Linked DNA regions of Prochlorococcus marinus str. MIT 1214. The protein of the gene in region 1 interacts with the protein of each later gene in a pairwise test. Links are inferred from orthologs where the notes say so. Each region holds a gene or a part of one and is shown on either strand. Other genes may lie near its edges.

Region 1 (6,820 bases):
TTAGGAAATAATTCTAATTTTATTGCAAGAGGAAATATAAATGGAAGTCTAAAATTGGGAGTTAAGAAAGGCTTGATAAGGTGTAATGGTGGTTTATTGCTTAATAACTTAACTCTGAGGGGAGGACCTCTAAGTGATACATTGTCTACAAGTAATTCAAAAATAGAATGTGATAAAAATAAGCTTAAGTTAATTGATTCTAATTGGAATTATGGATATTTGGATATATCTAATTCATCTGAAATACCATTCTATAAAAAAGATAAAACTTATATAAATTCTGAAACTACTATTAAAATTAAAGATTTTGATCATAAACCACTTTCTTTAAAATTAAAATTACCAATCTCAGTAGTTGACAGACAATTTATTCCTGGGGAACTTAATGCTAATTTTAATTTAGAATCTTTTCCTTTAGGTGCTTTAAATCCAATACTAAATGCATCATTATCAGGGAAATTAAATACAAAAGGTGATTTTCAGGGTCCTTTATCTTCTCTGAACTCTACTATTAACCTTTCCTTGGAAAATCCACAAGTTAATGGTATTCGATTAAGGGAAAAATGGAGAGGTTCTTTTACTCGAATTCCAAGTGAAAAGAAGTGGGGGATTTTGAGAATGAAATCAGAAGGTGCTTCTATCCCAGGTAATCTTCAAATTAACTTTAATAAGGATGGTGATTTTAATGATTTAAATCTAAATAGATTAGGAGGTGAAATAAGTCTAAATCCTAAATCAAATGCTTTTGAATGGGAGGCTAATAAATTCAAATTAGATCGTGTAGAAGTGGCATTCCCGCCAGAGAAAAGTTTTAAACGAATCTTTGGGGAAGTTACAGGTAACGGATTATTTTCTCTTGACCCATTATTTCTTAATGGTGATTTGAGTTTAGATTATTTTAGATTGTTAGGTTTCAAATTAAAAAATGCAAGTATTAAAGGTCAAATTAAAAATTCAGAAACTAATTTAACAGGTGAATTAATACCATCTGAAAATGGAAAGATTAAATTTGATATTAATAATGGCTCCAAATTTTCTTTGTTAGCTCAAGTGAAGGATGTAAGCGCTAGTTGGATTACTGCTACAGCTTTAGAGTTTCCTAAATTAGGATTGAAATATTCAGATGCAATTGGGAAGGCTGAAGATTTAGAGAAATTTATAATTGGTTATCCAATTAGTTCTATAGATTCTCAGTTCGAAGCTTTAACTAGGTCTCAAGATTCATATAGAGAAGAGATTTCTAAGGTAAATAGTGAAAGCATTATTAATCCTTATGATCTAAAGGGGGATATTAATGCTGATATTAAATTAAGTGGTCCAAACCTATCTGATTTAAATTTAGAAGCAAAAGCTTTTGGTAAGGTTTGGACAAATAAATTAAAGATTATAAATTCTAATAAAATCAGACCCTTTAAGGTGACTTTTAATGGGAACCTAGCTTCAGGTCTGGGAGATTTTTCTTTACTTAATTTAAATTTTTCATTATTATCTCTAGTTGCACCAATACCTTCAGCGGTTGATGGGTATTTTGGTTTGAAAGGTAAATATAGTTTAGCTAATTCAACTCCACAAGTTACAGCAGATTTAATTATTAAAGATACAGTAATTTATAACAGAAAGATTATTTTAGATAATGGAAATATTATATTTAAAGACAATAATCTCGAATTTGATATCACTCTAAGGGATAAATCTTCGGCAAATCCTGTTCAGTTAGGTGGAACCTACCCATTAATTAGTTCTTATCCTATTGATCTAAAGATCGAAAGTCATGGAGATGGGTTAGCGTTCTTGACTGGGCTAACGAAAGGGAATGTCTCTTGGACCTTAGGGACAGCTGATTTAAGCTTGTTGATTAGAGGAACCCCTGCGAAACCGGTTGCTAATGGTTTTTTGGTTTTAAAAAACAGTGAGCTACTTTTTCAAGATAAAGAAATTAATAATTTGAATAGCATAATAGTTTTTGATTTCAATAGACTTGAGGTTCGAGAACTCAAAGCAAATATTGGAGCAAAAGGTGTAATTAATAGTCAAGGTGGAATTTCGTTGTTTGATTCTCAATTAAGTGAAAGCGAGCCATTGGCTCTTTCGATAGAAAAAACACGTATTAAGACGGCATTTACTGACATCAGAGCTTCGTCTAACCTTGTTGTTAAGGGATCTATTTTGAAACCTCAATTATCAGGTGAAGTCTTTATCTCAGAAGGTTCGATTTTTGCTAAAAGGGCTAACAATCCAAGTAAGACTTCATCTGAAAAATCGGATCGTTATCAAGATTCTAAGGTCAAAATAATACGTAAATTACCAGAACAAAACTGGAACCAGAAAGAACCTCTGGTTTTATTTATTCAAGATGAAGATGCACCTGCAAGTCGAATAGTTAGTGCTGGTTTGCCTAATGGATTTGAATCACTAACCTTTGATAATTTAAAGCTCGCACTTGGCCCTTCATTGCGATTAGTTTCTCAACCCTTGGCAAGCTTTGAAACAAATGGATTCCTTGTCTTGAATGGCGCTTTTGACGAGACTCTTGATGTTAGTGGAGTTATTAAACTTGATAGTGGCTACGTTAATCTCTTTACGACTACTTTTAATCTAGATCAAAGTGAACCTAATGTAGCCGTATTTGTACCATCTATGGGCTTGGTTCCATATGTTGACGTGACTCTAAATAGCCGTGTTCCAGATAATGTTAGAGACGTAAGTAATTTTGCCTCTAATGGCATGGCATCATTTGGTATTGGAGGATCTCGTTTCGTAAATGTCGAAGTAGCGGCTTCTGGACCTGCAGATCGCATTAGTGAAAATTTTCAATTGAGAAGTACTCCATCTTTGGGAAGAAGTGAGTTGATAGGACTTTTAGGAGGTAATTCCCTTGCAAATCTAATAAGTAGTGGAGGCAATGGTGATGTGCTTGCAAGCTTTTTGAATAGATCTTTTGCTTCGTATCTTCAAGGCAATATCAATGGTTTTTTGAGTGATAGGCTTCAAATATCATTGTATCCGGCATATATAAATGGATCAGATTCAGAGGATGATACTAGTGATAGTAGTTCTTCAAGTGCTGACCAGGAAGATACTAATCTACCTGGTCAACAGGCATGGGTGACCGAAATAGGAGTTGATCTTAACGAAAAAATTAATTTCTCAGTTCAGGCTGCGCCTAACCGAAAAGATATTCCACCGAAAGGAAATATTACTTTTCAAATGAATCCCAACGTAGGTCTACTAGGCTCGTTTGATAAGAATGGGAATTGGCAAAGTCAACTCCAACTCTATTTTAGATATTAAATAATGAATAGTTAAAAAAATGATCTACTTAGAAAATGCTCAGCTAGATAGATTTTTATCTTCTTTTATTGCTTGATTAGCCATTAAAGGAATATTTTAAAGATAGTGAAAAATTATCTTTGATTAAATAGTTGATCTAAATCAAATGAGTACAAACTTTTCAGTTCCTGAGCCTACCCCCCAGCTAGTAAAAATAGCCGAGAGTGCAAAAGAGGCTTCTATTTCGCTTGGTCAATCCACAAACAAACAACGGTGTGAGGCTTTGACTGAAATGGCAAATGCTTTGAATGATAATGCTGATGAAATATTAAAAGCAAATGTTCAAGACCTTGAAAGGTCAGAAAAAGAAGGGTTGAATAAGTCACTTCTATCAAGACTTCAGTTAACAAAAACTAAACTCAAAGGATGCATAGACGGAGTCCTCAAAGTTTCAAATCTTGCAGATCCAATAGGTAAAAGACAACTTCATAGGGAATTGGATGAAAACCTTATTCTTGAGAGAGTGACAGTTCCATTAGGAGTCTTAGGAGTGATATTTGAGTCGAGACCAGATGCATTAATACAAATAGCGTCTCTTGCTGTTCGTTCTGGTAATGGAGCGTTATTAAAAGGAGGAAGTGAGGCAAAAGACACAAATCAAGCAATAATGGATTCTCTTGATAAAGGATTAAGAAAATCAAATGTGGGTTCAGGAGCGTTGTCTTTGCTTACCACACGTCAAGAAAGTCTAGGCTTACTACGTTTAGATAAGTTTGTGAATTTGATAATACCTAGAGGTAGCAATGAGTTGGTTCAATTTATTCAAGAAAATACTCGTATCCCTGTCTTAGGGCACGCTGATGGAATTTGCCATTTATATGTGGATAATTCTGTAGATATTGATAAGGCTATAAGCATAGCTTTAGATAGTAAGATTCAATATCCTGCTGCTTGTAACGCAATTGAGACATTATTAATTCATGAAGATGTTGCCGAGATGTTTTTGAAGAAAGGCTTGCCAATTTTTTCAAGTGAAGGAGTTACTCTAAAGGGAGATACAAAGAGTCAAGCTTTAGGGGTAAAAAATAAGGCTGATGAATCAGACTGGTCTAAAGAATATCTTGATTTAATTCTATCAATAAAAATTGTTCGTAATGTAAACGAAGCTATTGAACATATTCGTAAATATAGCTCTCGACATACAGAGGCAATAGTTACTGAAGACAAGATGATTGCTGAAAAATTTTTAAATTCGGTTGATAGTGCAGGTGTTTATCATAATTGCTCTACTCGTTTTGCTGATGGTTTCCGATATGGGTTTGGAGCTGAAGTTGGTATAAGCACACAGACTCTTCCACCAAGAGGACCAGTTGGATTGGAAGGCTTAGTTACCTATCGCTATTATCTCAGAGGTGATGGTGATCTCGTTAAGGACTTCGCTTCTGGAGATAGAAGTTTTTCTCATATTGATCTACCATTATGAGTCAACTTCATAATTTAAGCGCAATTCATATCAAAGATATTAATCTATGGGCTCATGTAGGTGTTTTAGAAAGTGAGCGAATACATGGTCAAAGATTTCTTCTTGACCTCAGTTTTTGGTTGGAATTGGATGAGTCATCCAAGCTTGATAAATTAGATAAATCAATAGATTATAGCGAGGCAATTAAAGCTGTTAAAAAACTTTCATTTGAAATCAAATGCTTAACGATTGAATATTTTAGTGATCAAATTTTGAATCTTCTTGAGTCTCTATATGGTCCAGTCCCAATTCATATTCTGCTGACAAAATGCTCTCCACCAATAGATGGATTTACTGGAAGTGTTCTAATCGAAAAAAAGAGAAATTTCTTATTTCCTATTAATTAATTGTATATAAACAAAAGACCAATTTTTCTTGTTCATGGTTTGTGGAACAATCCTAAATTATTTGAAAAACTAATTAAAAAAATAAACGAAGATGATTATGAATTGTATAGACCACATTTGCCACACAAATATGGAAAGACCTCCCTTAAGCGTTTAGCTCTAGATCTTGATTCTAAGATTGAAGAACTGGTGGGTCCTGAAATCGAAATTGATATTGTTGGTTTTTCAATGGGTGGATTAATAAGCAGGGTTTGGTTACAAAATCATGATGGTTTTTTAAGAACTAAACGTTTCTTTAGTATTGGTACTCCTCATTTTGGTACTTACACAGCCCAAATGATCCCTTCATTTTTTATGCCAGGAATTGCAGAGATGAAAAGAGGAAGTAGCTTATTATCCCAACTAAATAATGACTTGACTTCCTTAGAAAAAGTTGAATGTACGAGCTTCTTTACAAAATGGGACTTGATGTCATTCCCAGGCTGGCAAGCAAAACTTTCTGTTGGTGATTCTTATCACTTACCTGTATTGACACATAAAGAGTTGATAACAAATCCTAGGTCTTTAGATGTTTTAGCTAAAAAGATTTTTACTAATAGCTAAGTAAGACCACTATGTCTTATTAGGGCTTCAGTAGAGGGAAGTCTTCCTCTAAATTGTTTGAAAACCTTATTTGGTGAACGACTACCACCAAGACTAAGAATTGAATCACGATATTTTTTACCAATCTTTCGGACTTCATCCTGATTAGCAAGACCTGCCTCTTCAAATGCTGCAAAGGCATCAGCACTGAGTACCTCAGCCCATTTATAAGAGTAGTACCCAGCTGCATAGCCACCAGCAAAAATATGACTGAAAGCACAGAGAAATTGATCTTCTGGAATAGGATCCATCACTGTTGTGTTTTTTGCGATTTCTCGTCGTAACTCATCTGGGGAAATTTCTAAATTTTCATTCCATTGACTGTGGAGTTTTAGATCAGTAAGAGCAAAATGTATTTGCCTAAGTGTCGCAAGCCCAGAATTAAATGTTCTGCTTAGTCTCAATTTATTGATTTCCGATTCTGGTAATGGCTCTTTAGTCTTCCAATGTATTGCTATTTCAGAAATTGTTTGATCCTCTAAGCACCAATTTTCCATGAATTGGCTTGCCAATTCCACAGCATCCCATTCAACGTTATTAATACCGGCTGCTTGAGGGTAATTTACTGTTGTCAGCATATGTTGTAGTCCATGCCCAAATTCATGGAAGAGAGTTTCTACTTCTTCGAAACTCATCAGACTGGGTTTGTCCGCAATAGGAGGCGTTTGATTGCAGACTAAATAGGCTACCGGGAGAACAATATCATCTTTCGTTTTTTGATTTCGGCACAAACATTCATCCATCCAGGCTCCCCCTCTTTTTGTAGCAGGACGACTGAAGGGATCTAGATAGAATGATGCAATTTTCTGGCCATCTATATTTTTAACATCGAAGAAACGGACATCTTTATGCCATAAAGGAGCTGTGTTACTCGCTTCTTTAATCTCAATTTCAAAAAGTCTTTTGCATAGATTGAATAGACCGTTAAGGACTTGATTTAAAGGAAACCATGGCCTGAGTTTCTCTTGGTCAAGATCGTATTTCTCTTTGCGTAGAACTTCAGCCCAAAAACTTATATCCCATGGAGATAGCTCAAAAT
Region 2 (6,844 bases), 1.6 Mb from region 1 along the record:
CTCGCTTGCAATAAGTTCTAAATGAGTTTCTTGTCTTGATAATTCATTGTTTATTAATTTCGCAATAATTGGATCACATTCCATCAAAGAAGATTTAATAGTCACTTTATTCTTTTATTTATGATGTGATAGTAGGCATATGTTTGCTCTAATGAGAGAAAACTTTCTCTTATTTTTTGGTTATATAAGGATTTACAAATTTTTTAAACGCGCCTGGAGAGATTCGAACTCCCGACCCTCTGATCCGTAGTCAGATGCTCTAATCCGCTGAGCTACAGGCGCATAAAAAAACAATATCAGATTGACTCCCAAACAATAGGAAAATATGTTTGTATCTATGCCTAAAAGATCAAGTAAAATGCGATCTTGAAACCTAAAAACTTATTGTTCGATTAATTTTTTTAATTTTAGATAGTCACCAATCTCTATCTAAGGTCACGAACAAAAGAAAAAACTATGTTTTTATGACCAACTCTATAGATTCATCGCAAATTAATGAGCTAGCTGCATCAATAGCTGACAGATTATTTATTCAAGTTGGAAATTGGAACCTTTATCTAGGCGATGCTGGCTTTGCAAAGGACTTAGCTATTGAATGTCAGGCTAACTTTGATCAAGGTGCATATGTTGCAGCTAGAAAAGGTCTTGAAGCAATTCAAGTAAAACTTGGCGGAGGCCAAACGAGATTGCCATTGTCAAAATTAATTCCATCAAATCAATTTTTTGACCTTGAAGAGATTTTAGAACCCTATTGCAGATAAGATTTGATCAATTGCTTTGTTATCTTTGCTAATCATTCAGGTGACTAATGCCAGAGAGGTTGTAAGGCAGCGCATTGGTCGCTTAGGAGAGAGACTTATAGGGAAAGTTGCTGATGCTGATGCACAGGTTGAAAAGGAATTAATGAAAGAGATGGAAATAGCTTTTCAAGAGTTTGGTATCGAAGCGAGAATTCTCTCAGTAAGTGGAGTAAAAACTGATGAAATGAATTGCTTGGAAATTCCACTTAAAGTTAGATCAGAAAAAGATGTTTTTCTTAAAGACGAATAAATTTCTCTTTTAAAAACTTTTTAAAATTATCAATATCATCAATTTTAAGAATAATTGCTAGATAATAAAAGATAAGAAGACTAATCCCAGATGATATTAATATTCTCAATAATAAATTAATGAAACCATAGGGTAAATATATAATTTTAAAAATAAAAAGTGAGCTAATACCAGTAATGCAACCAATTAAAATAATTTTAAAATTCTGAGATACTATTTTTGATAATTTCAGATTATTTAGTTTATTATTTAATTTCAATAGTAACAGTATGCAAGCAAAGAAATTAACAAATGTAGTAGAATATACTAAACCATTTACTCCTAAGTCGATTGGAGATAGTTCCCCCCATGGACTTTTCCCCCCTATTAAAAACCAGTCAAAAAATAAATTTAATAATATTGCTATAATTGATATTCTAAATGGTGTTTTCGAATCTTCAATACCATAAAATACTCTAACTAATAGATCTCTTAATAGATAAAAAGGCATACCTATTCCATATGCAATTAATAGTTGACTTACAATATCTATGGCATTTTGATTAAATGAACCTCTACCATAGATTAATATTACTATTGGAGCAGATAGTGAAATAAATATCGAACCTAGAAATACCATCGAAGAAGAGGAAATAATTATTCCTTGATGGATTTTCTTGATCAATTTTAGATGATTTTCGCGAGCTCTTAAACTTACAAAAACTGGCAATAATGGAAGTAAAATAGAATTTGATATTATTCCAAGAGGAGCTTGAACTAAAAAGTTTGCGTAACTTAGAGCAGCTGCCGCTCCAACTATTTTTGATGCAAAGAATAAATCAATAAGAACATTGACTTGCATCATTCCTGAAGAAAGTGAAGCAGGGACAATCATTCTCCAAGCTCTTTTTACCTCTGAATATTTTGTTTTGATTGAAAAACTTATAGTAAATATTCCTTTTTTAATTAGAAAAGGTATTTGAACTAAGTATTGAGATAGAGCTCCTATAAATGTTGCCCTTGCAAGAATAATTCCTCCTCTAAGATTTAATTCATATATATCAGCTGAATTTTCTTTATTTATCCAAAAGTTTGATACAGCCATTATAATTATTAGACTTGAGAGTAATGGAGATATAGAAGGGATGAAAAAATTTTTTTTTGCATTTAGAGATCCAAGACTTATTCCTAGTAGTCCAGATAAGAATATAATAGGAGACATTATTTTTAATTGATAAGATGCTATTTCTTTAATCTCAGGGGTTAAACTCGGTCCAACTAAATGAATTAATAAATCGGATGAAAAGAAAATAAAAAAACTTATGATTAATAATATGAGAGATAAAATATTATTGATTGAACTTATAAATAATCTACTTTCAAGCTTGTTTTTCTCTGCCAATAGTGTAACCATTGAGTTATGCAATGGCCCATTAATACCTCCTAAAAGAACTAAGAAAAATCCAGGTATAATATAAGCATAATTATATGCATCATATGCAGCACCAATTCCAAAAGTACCAGCAATAACTAATTGCCTTGCCATCCCTCCAAATTTGCTTAGTAAAGTTCCTAAACTTACGACGAAAGCAATTTCTTTGATCGATTTCGGCATGTTAGATTTGAAAAAAAGAGCTTTCATTTTTCTAGAATATTTTTAGTTCTTGTTTTAACTGGATATTAATTAAGTGATTGAGATTGGAAAAACCATTATTAAGTTTCCCCCGCTTGAAGAGGGAATTTTAATTAAGAGATATAAGAGATTTTTGGCTGATGTTGAGTTGGCTGATGGTCAAATTGTTACCGCTCATTGTGCAAATACAGGACCAATGAAAGGGGTTCTTTGGCCTGGTGGTCGAGTCAGACTTAAGTACTCTCCTTCTCCTAAACGTAAATTAGATTGGTCTTGGGAGCAAGCTGAGGTGCCAAGTCATAATGAGATGAATAGATGCTGGGTTGGTATAAATACATCTTTACCTAATAAATTAATTAGGAATTTGATTGAGGCGAATGGCTTAGAGAAGCAATTGGGTTTAATTGCTAATATCAAGCCTGAAGTTAAATATGGTTTAGAAGGTAAAAGTCGAATTGATTTATTACTTATGCCTGAAACTAGCAATGCGGATAATAGGAATATATATGTAGAGGTTAAAAATACGACTTGGTGTGAAAAAACCTTGGCTTTGTTCCCGGATACGGTTACTACAAGAGGTCAAAAACATTTGAGAGAACTAATGAGTATTTGTACTAATTCAAGAGCGGTATTGATTCCGTGCATAAGTAGAAGTGATATGGAAATTTTTGCACCTTGTGATTTAGCAGATCCTTTATATGGGAAATTATTTAGAGAGGCAATATCTGTGGGAGTAGAGGTTATTCCATGTGCGTTTGGTTATTTTTCAGACCACATAACTTGGGAAGGTGTTAAACCCTTTCAGATTTCACAAAAATAAAAATCTAGAAAAAATACTTTGGAAGATCTATTTTAACTATTTGAGCTAGATTTTGATTTTGATTTTTAATTTTAGGATTTAATTCAATTTGAAAATTTAGTCAACTCACACACAAAATGTGTAAATAAAAACATATCTGTAGCACCAAACTCTTTTTTTGTATCAACACCTACATCTTGTCAGTATCAGTTGCATTCATATTAATAAGTGTATAAATTTTGGATTAATTATCCATTTCTTTTTTCGAAGTAAGCATCATTTATGACCACTGCTTTGCAATCGCCTCCAAGGCGAAGTACTTCTCGTCTTCAAGACGCAAGTCTTTTGAACGGGCCAATGCTTCTTCTAAGAAGCATTAAAGGTTTTAGAAGAAGTCAATCTTGGGCATGGCTAGCATCTGTCCCATTGGCACTTTTAGGATTAGGTGTTTTCACTTTCTCTGCTAGAGCTGAGGTTGCACTTTCAGATTTAACTGGACCTCAAGCTGCTGCATTCTTGGCAGATAACCTTTGGTTATTTATAGCCACAATCCTCGTGATTTTTATGAACGCAGGATTTGCAATGGTTGAAGCTGGTATGTGTCGCCAAAAAAATGCGGTGAACATATTAGCTAAAAACTTATTTGTTTTTGCTCTTGCCGTTACGGCCTATTGGGTAATTGGTTATTCCCTAATGTATGGCGGTTCAGTAATTGATGGATGGCTTTATTTCCAAGGCTTATTTGTTGATCCTGATCCTTCAGGTGCACTAGAGTGTGCAGCTGCTGGTGACACTGGTTGTCTTGTTCCAGCAGTTGATTTCCTTTTTCAGTCTGCTTTTGCTGGTACTGCAGCAACTATCGTTTCTGGACTCGTAGCTGAAAGAGTCAAGTTTGGTGAGTTTGTCGTTTTCTCTGTTGTTTTAACTGCTTTCATCTACCCAATTGCTGGAAGCTGGCAGTGGAATGGAGGATGGCTTGCTGAACTTGGTTTTATTGATTTTGCAGGTTCATCTATCGTTCACTCTGTTGGAGGATGGGCAGGTCTTGTTGGAGCTATGCTTCTTGGCCCACGTATTGGCAAATTTGTAGATGGCAAAGCTCAAGCTATGCCTGGTCACAATATGGCTATTGCAACTTTAGGAGCCCTAATTCTTTGGATTGGTTGGTATGGATTTAATCCTGGCTCCGAATTAGCAATGGATCAATATGTTGCTTATGTAGCGGTAACAACAACTTTGGCAGCAGCTGGTGGAGCAATCGCAGCTACAGTTCTATCTACTATTACTTCTGGGAAGCCTGATCTGACAATGATCATCAACGGTATTCTTGCTGGATTAGTAAGTATCACTGCTGGTTGTGGCAATATGACTTTTGCTGGATCTTGGCTCGCTGGCGCAGTGGGTGGATTAATCGTTGTAGTTGCAGTAGCTGCTTTAGATTCTGCAGGTATTGATGATCCAGTTGGTGCCTTCTCAGTTCACGGTGTTTGTGGGGTTTGGGGCACTGTTGTTATTGGCCTTTGGGGCGTTGATGGCATGGACCCAGGTGCTGTAGGAATCGGTCTCCTGAATGGAGGAGGAATTAATCAATTCTTTATTCAAGCCTTAGGTGCAGCTGCTTATGGTATCTGGACTGTGGTTACATGCTGGATTGCTTGGCAAATTATTGGTGGCTTCTTCGGTGGCATCAGAGTTAGCGAAGCAGAAGAGACACAGGGTCTTGACATTGGAGAGCATGGAATGGAAGCTTATCCAGACTTTGCTTCTAGTTAGTTCACTTGTTTAATTCTCTAACATTAAACTCAAAAAAGCCCGGATCTATTCCGGGCTTTTTTAGTGTGGTTTAATAGTGATGTGAATCCTATCAATTTGTTTATAACTATTTAATTGAAATGGATACTCAAGCATTTAAGCAAACTCTTCATAAATCAGATAGATACAACAGGAGAGGATTTGGCTCTGCGAATAAACGAGCTCAGGCCTTAGCAGAGGCTTATCAAAGTGGATTGATTGGATCAATTAGAGATAACGGAAATGAATTGAAGCATGGTCGACTCAAAGTTAAAATTGCAGAGGCTTTTGGTTTTTGTTGGGGAGTAGAAAGGGCTGTAGCAATGGCTTATGAGACTAGAAAGCATTATCCGAATGAAAAGATATGGATTACTAATGAAATTATTCATAATCCTTCAGTCAACGATCAGCTTAGGAAAATGGATGTCCTTTTTATTACTGAGGAGAAAGGAATCAAAGATTTTTCAGGTGTAAAAGATGGAGATGTTGTAATCCTTCCTGCATTTGGTGCAACTGTGCAAGATATGAAAATGCTTCATGATAGAGGCTGTCATATTATTGACACCACTTGTCCATGGGTTTCAAAAGTTTGGCATACAGTTGAAAAGCATAAAAAACATACATTTACTTCCATAATTCATGGGAAATACAAACATGAAGAAACACTTGCTACTAGCTCATTTGCAGGAACTTATCTAGTTGTATTTGACTTAGATGAAGCCAATTATGTAGCTGAATATATTCTTGGTAATGGAAATAGAGAGGAATTCTTAAAGCGTTTTGCTAAAGCATCTTCTACTGGGTTTGATCCAGATAAAGATTTGAAAAGAATTGGGGTCGCAAATCAGACAACCATGCTTAAAAGTGAAACAGAAGAGATAGGTAAATTATTCGAAAAAACGATGTTAAAACAATACGGTCCAGCTGATTTAAATGAACACTTTCTAGCTTTCAATACTATTTGTGATGCCACTGAAGAAAGACAAGGAGCAATGTTTTCTCTAGTTGATGAACCCCTTGATCTAATGGTTGTTATTGGTGGTTATAACTCGTCAAACACTACCCATCTTCAAGAAATTGCTGTTAGCAGGGGTATTCGCTCTTTTCATATTGATACTCCAGAGAGAATTGGAGAAGAGACTAATACTATTACTCATATGCCACTTGAAGGAGAATTGATTACTGAAAGGGAATTTCTTCCAACTGGCAATATTAAAGTTGGTATTACCTCCGGCGCCTCTACTCCAGATCGAGTGGTTGAGCATGTTATCCATAAGCTTATGAAAATAAGTGAAAAAAATTAATTAGGATAAATCACAATTTTGACCAAATTTCTCGTAGGATAGATTATCAATATTTGTTGAAGATGGCTCAACCTACAAGTTCTAATATTAAAGATTCTGACTCACAAAAGGTTGAAGTCGTTGTACAGAGCCCTGAAGGGGAAGTGAATATTTTTGGAGAACTTTCAATATTAGTTCTTAGAGTTAGTTTTAGTTTGTTGATGGTTCATCACGGCTTGGAGAAATTAAATGATCCAGGAGGATTTGCTGAATTTGTTGTGGGTAAATACTTCAGTTTTCTTCCTGGTG

What was found.
Region 2: the proteins of O5639_RS00135 (region 1) and sfsA interact in binary tests that used the Escherichia coli proteins (3 or more experiments, as listed by UniProt). The link is inferred for Prochlorococcus marinus str. MIT 1214 from one-to-one orthologs.

Annotation. Positions count from the first base shown.
Region 1 is NZ_CP114777.1:23,764-30,583, forward strand. Bases 2,693-5,594 are described here. They hold O5639_RS00135 (glutamate-5-semialdehyde dehydrogenase), read left to right. Parts: upstream 2,693-3,436; coding sequence 3,437-4,753; downstream 4,754-5,594. Other genes in these bases: O5639_RS00130 (translocation/assembly module TamB), read left to right, coding at 2,693-3,291; O5639_RS00140 (dihydroneopterin aldolase), read left to right, coding at 4,750-5,139; O5639_RS00145 (esterase/lipase family protein), read left to right, coding at 5,140-5,594. Also shown: more of O5639_RS00130, read left to right, coding at 1-2,692; more of O5639_RS00145, read left to right, coding at 5,595-5,742; O5639_RS00150 (M3 family metallopeptidase), read right to left, coding at 5,739-6,820. UniProt on the Escherichia coli protein: Catalyzes the NADPH-dependent reduction of L-glutamate 5-phosphate into L-glutamate 5-semialdehyde and phosphate. The product spontaneously undergoes cyclization to form 1-pyrroline-5-carboxylate.
Region 2 is NZ_CP114777.1:1,665,758-1,672,601, forward strand. The notes cover bases 1,674-4,599. They hold sfsA (DNA/RNA nuclease SfsA), read left to right. Parts: upstream 1,674-2,717; coding sequence 2,718-3,482; downstream 3,483-4,599. Other genes in these bases: murJ (murein biosynthesis integral membrane protein MurJ), read right to left, coding at 1,674-2,644; O5639_RS09175 (ammonium transporter), read left to right, coding at 3,744-4,599. In the rest of the region: glyA (serine hydroxymethyltransferase), read right to left, coding at 1-84; O5639_RS09155 (DUF3181 family protein), read left to right, coding at 465-761; O5639_RS09160 (hypothetical protein), read left to right, coding at 802-1,050; more of murJ, read right to left, coding at 1,037-1,673; more of O5639_RS09175, read left to right, coding at 4,600-5,234; O5639_RS09180 (4-hydroxy-3-methylbut-2-enyl diphosphate reductase), read left to right, coding at 5,354-6,556; O5639_RS09185 (DoxX family protein), read left to right, coding at 6,619-6,844. UniProt on the Escherichia coli protein: Binds to DNA non-specifically. Could be a regulatory factor involved in maltose metabolism.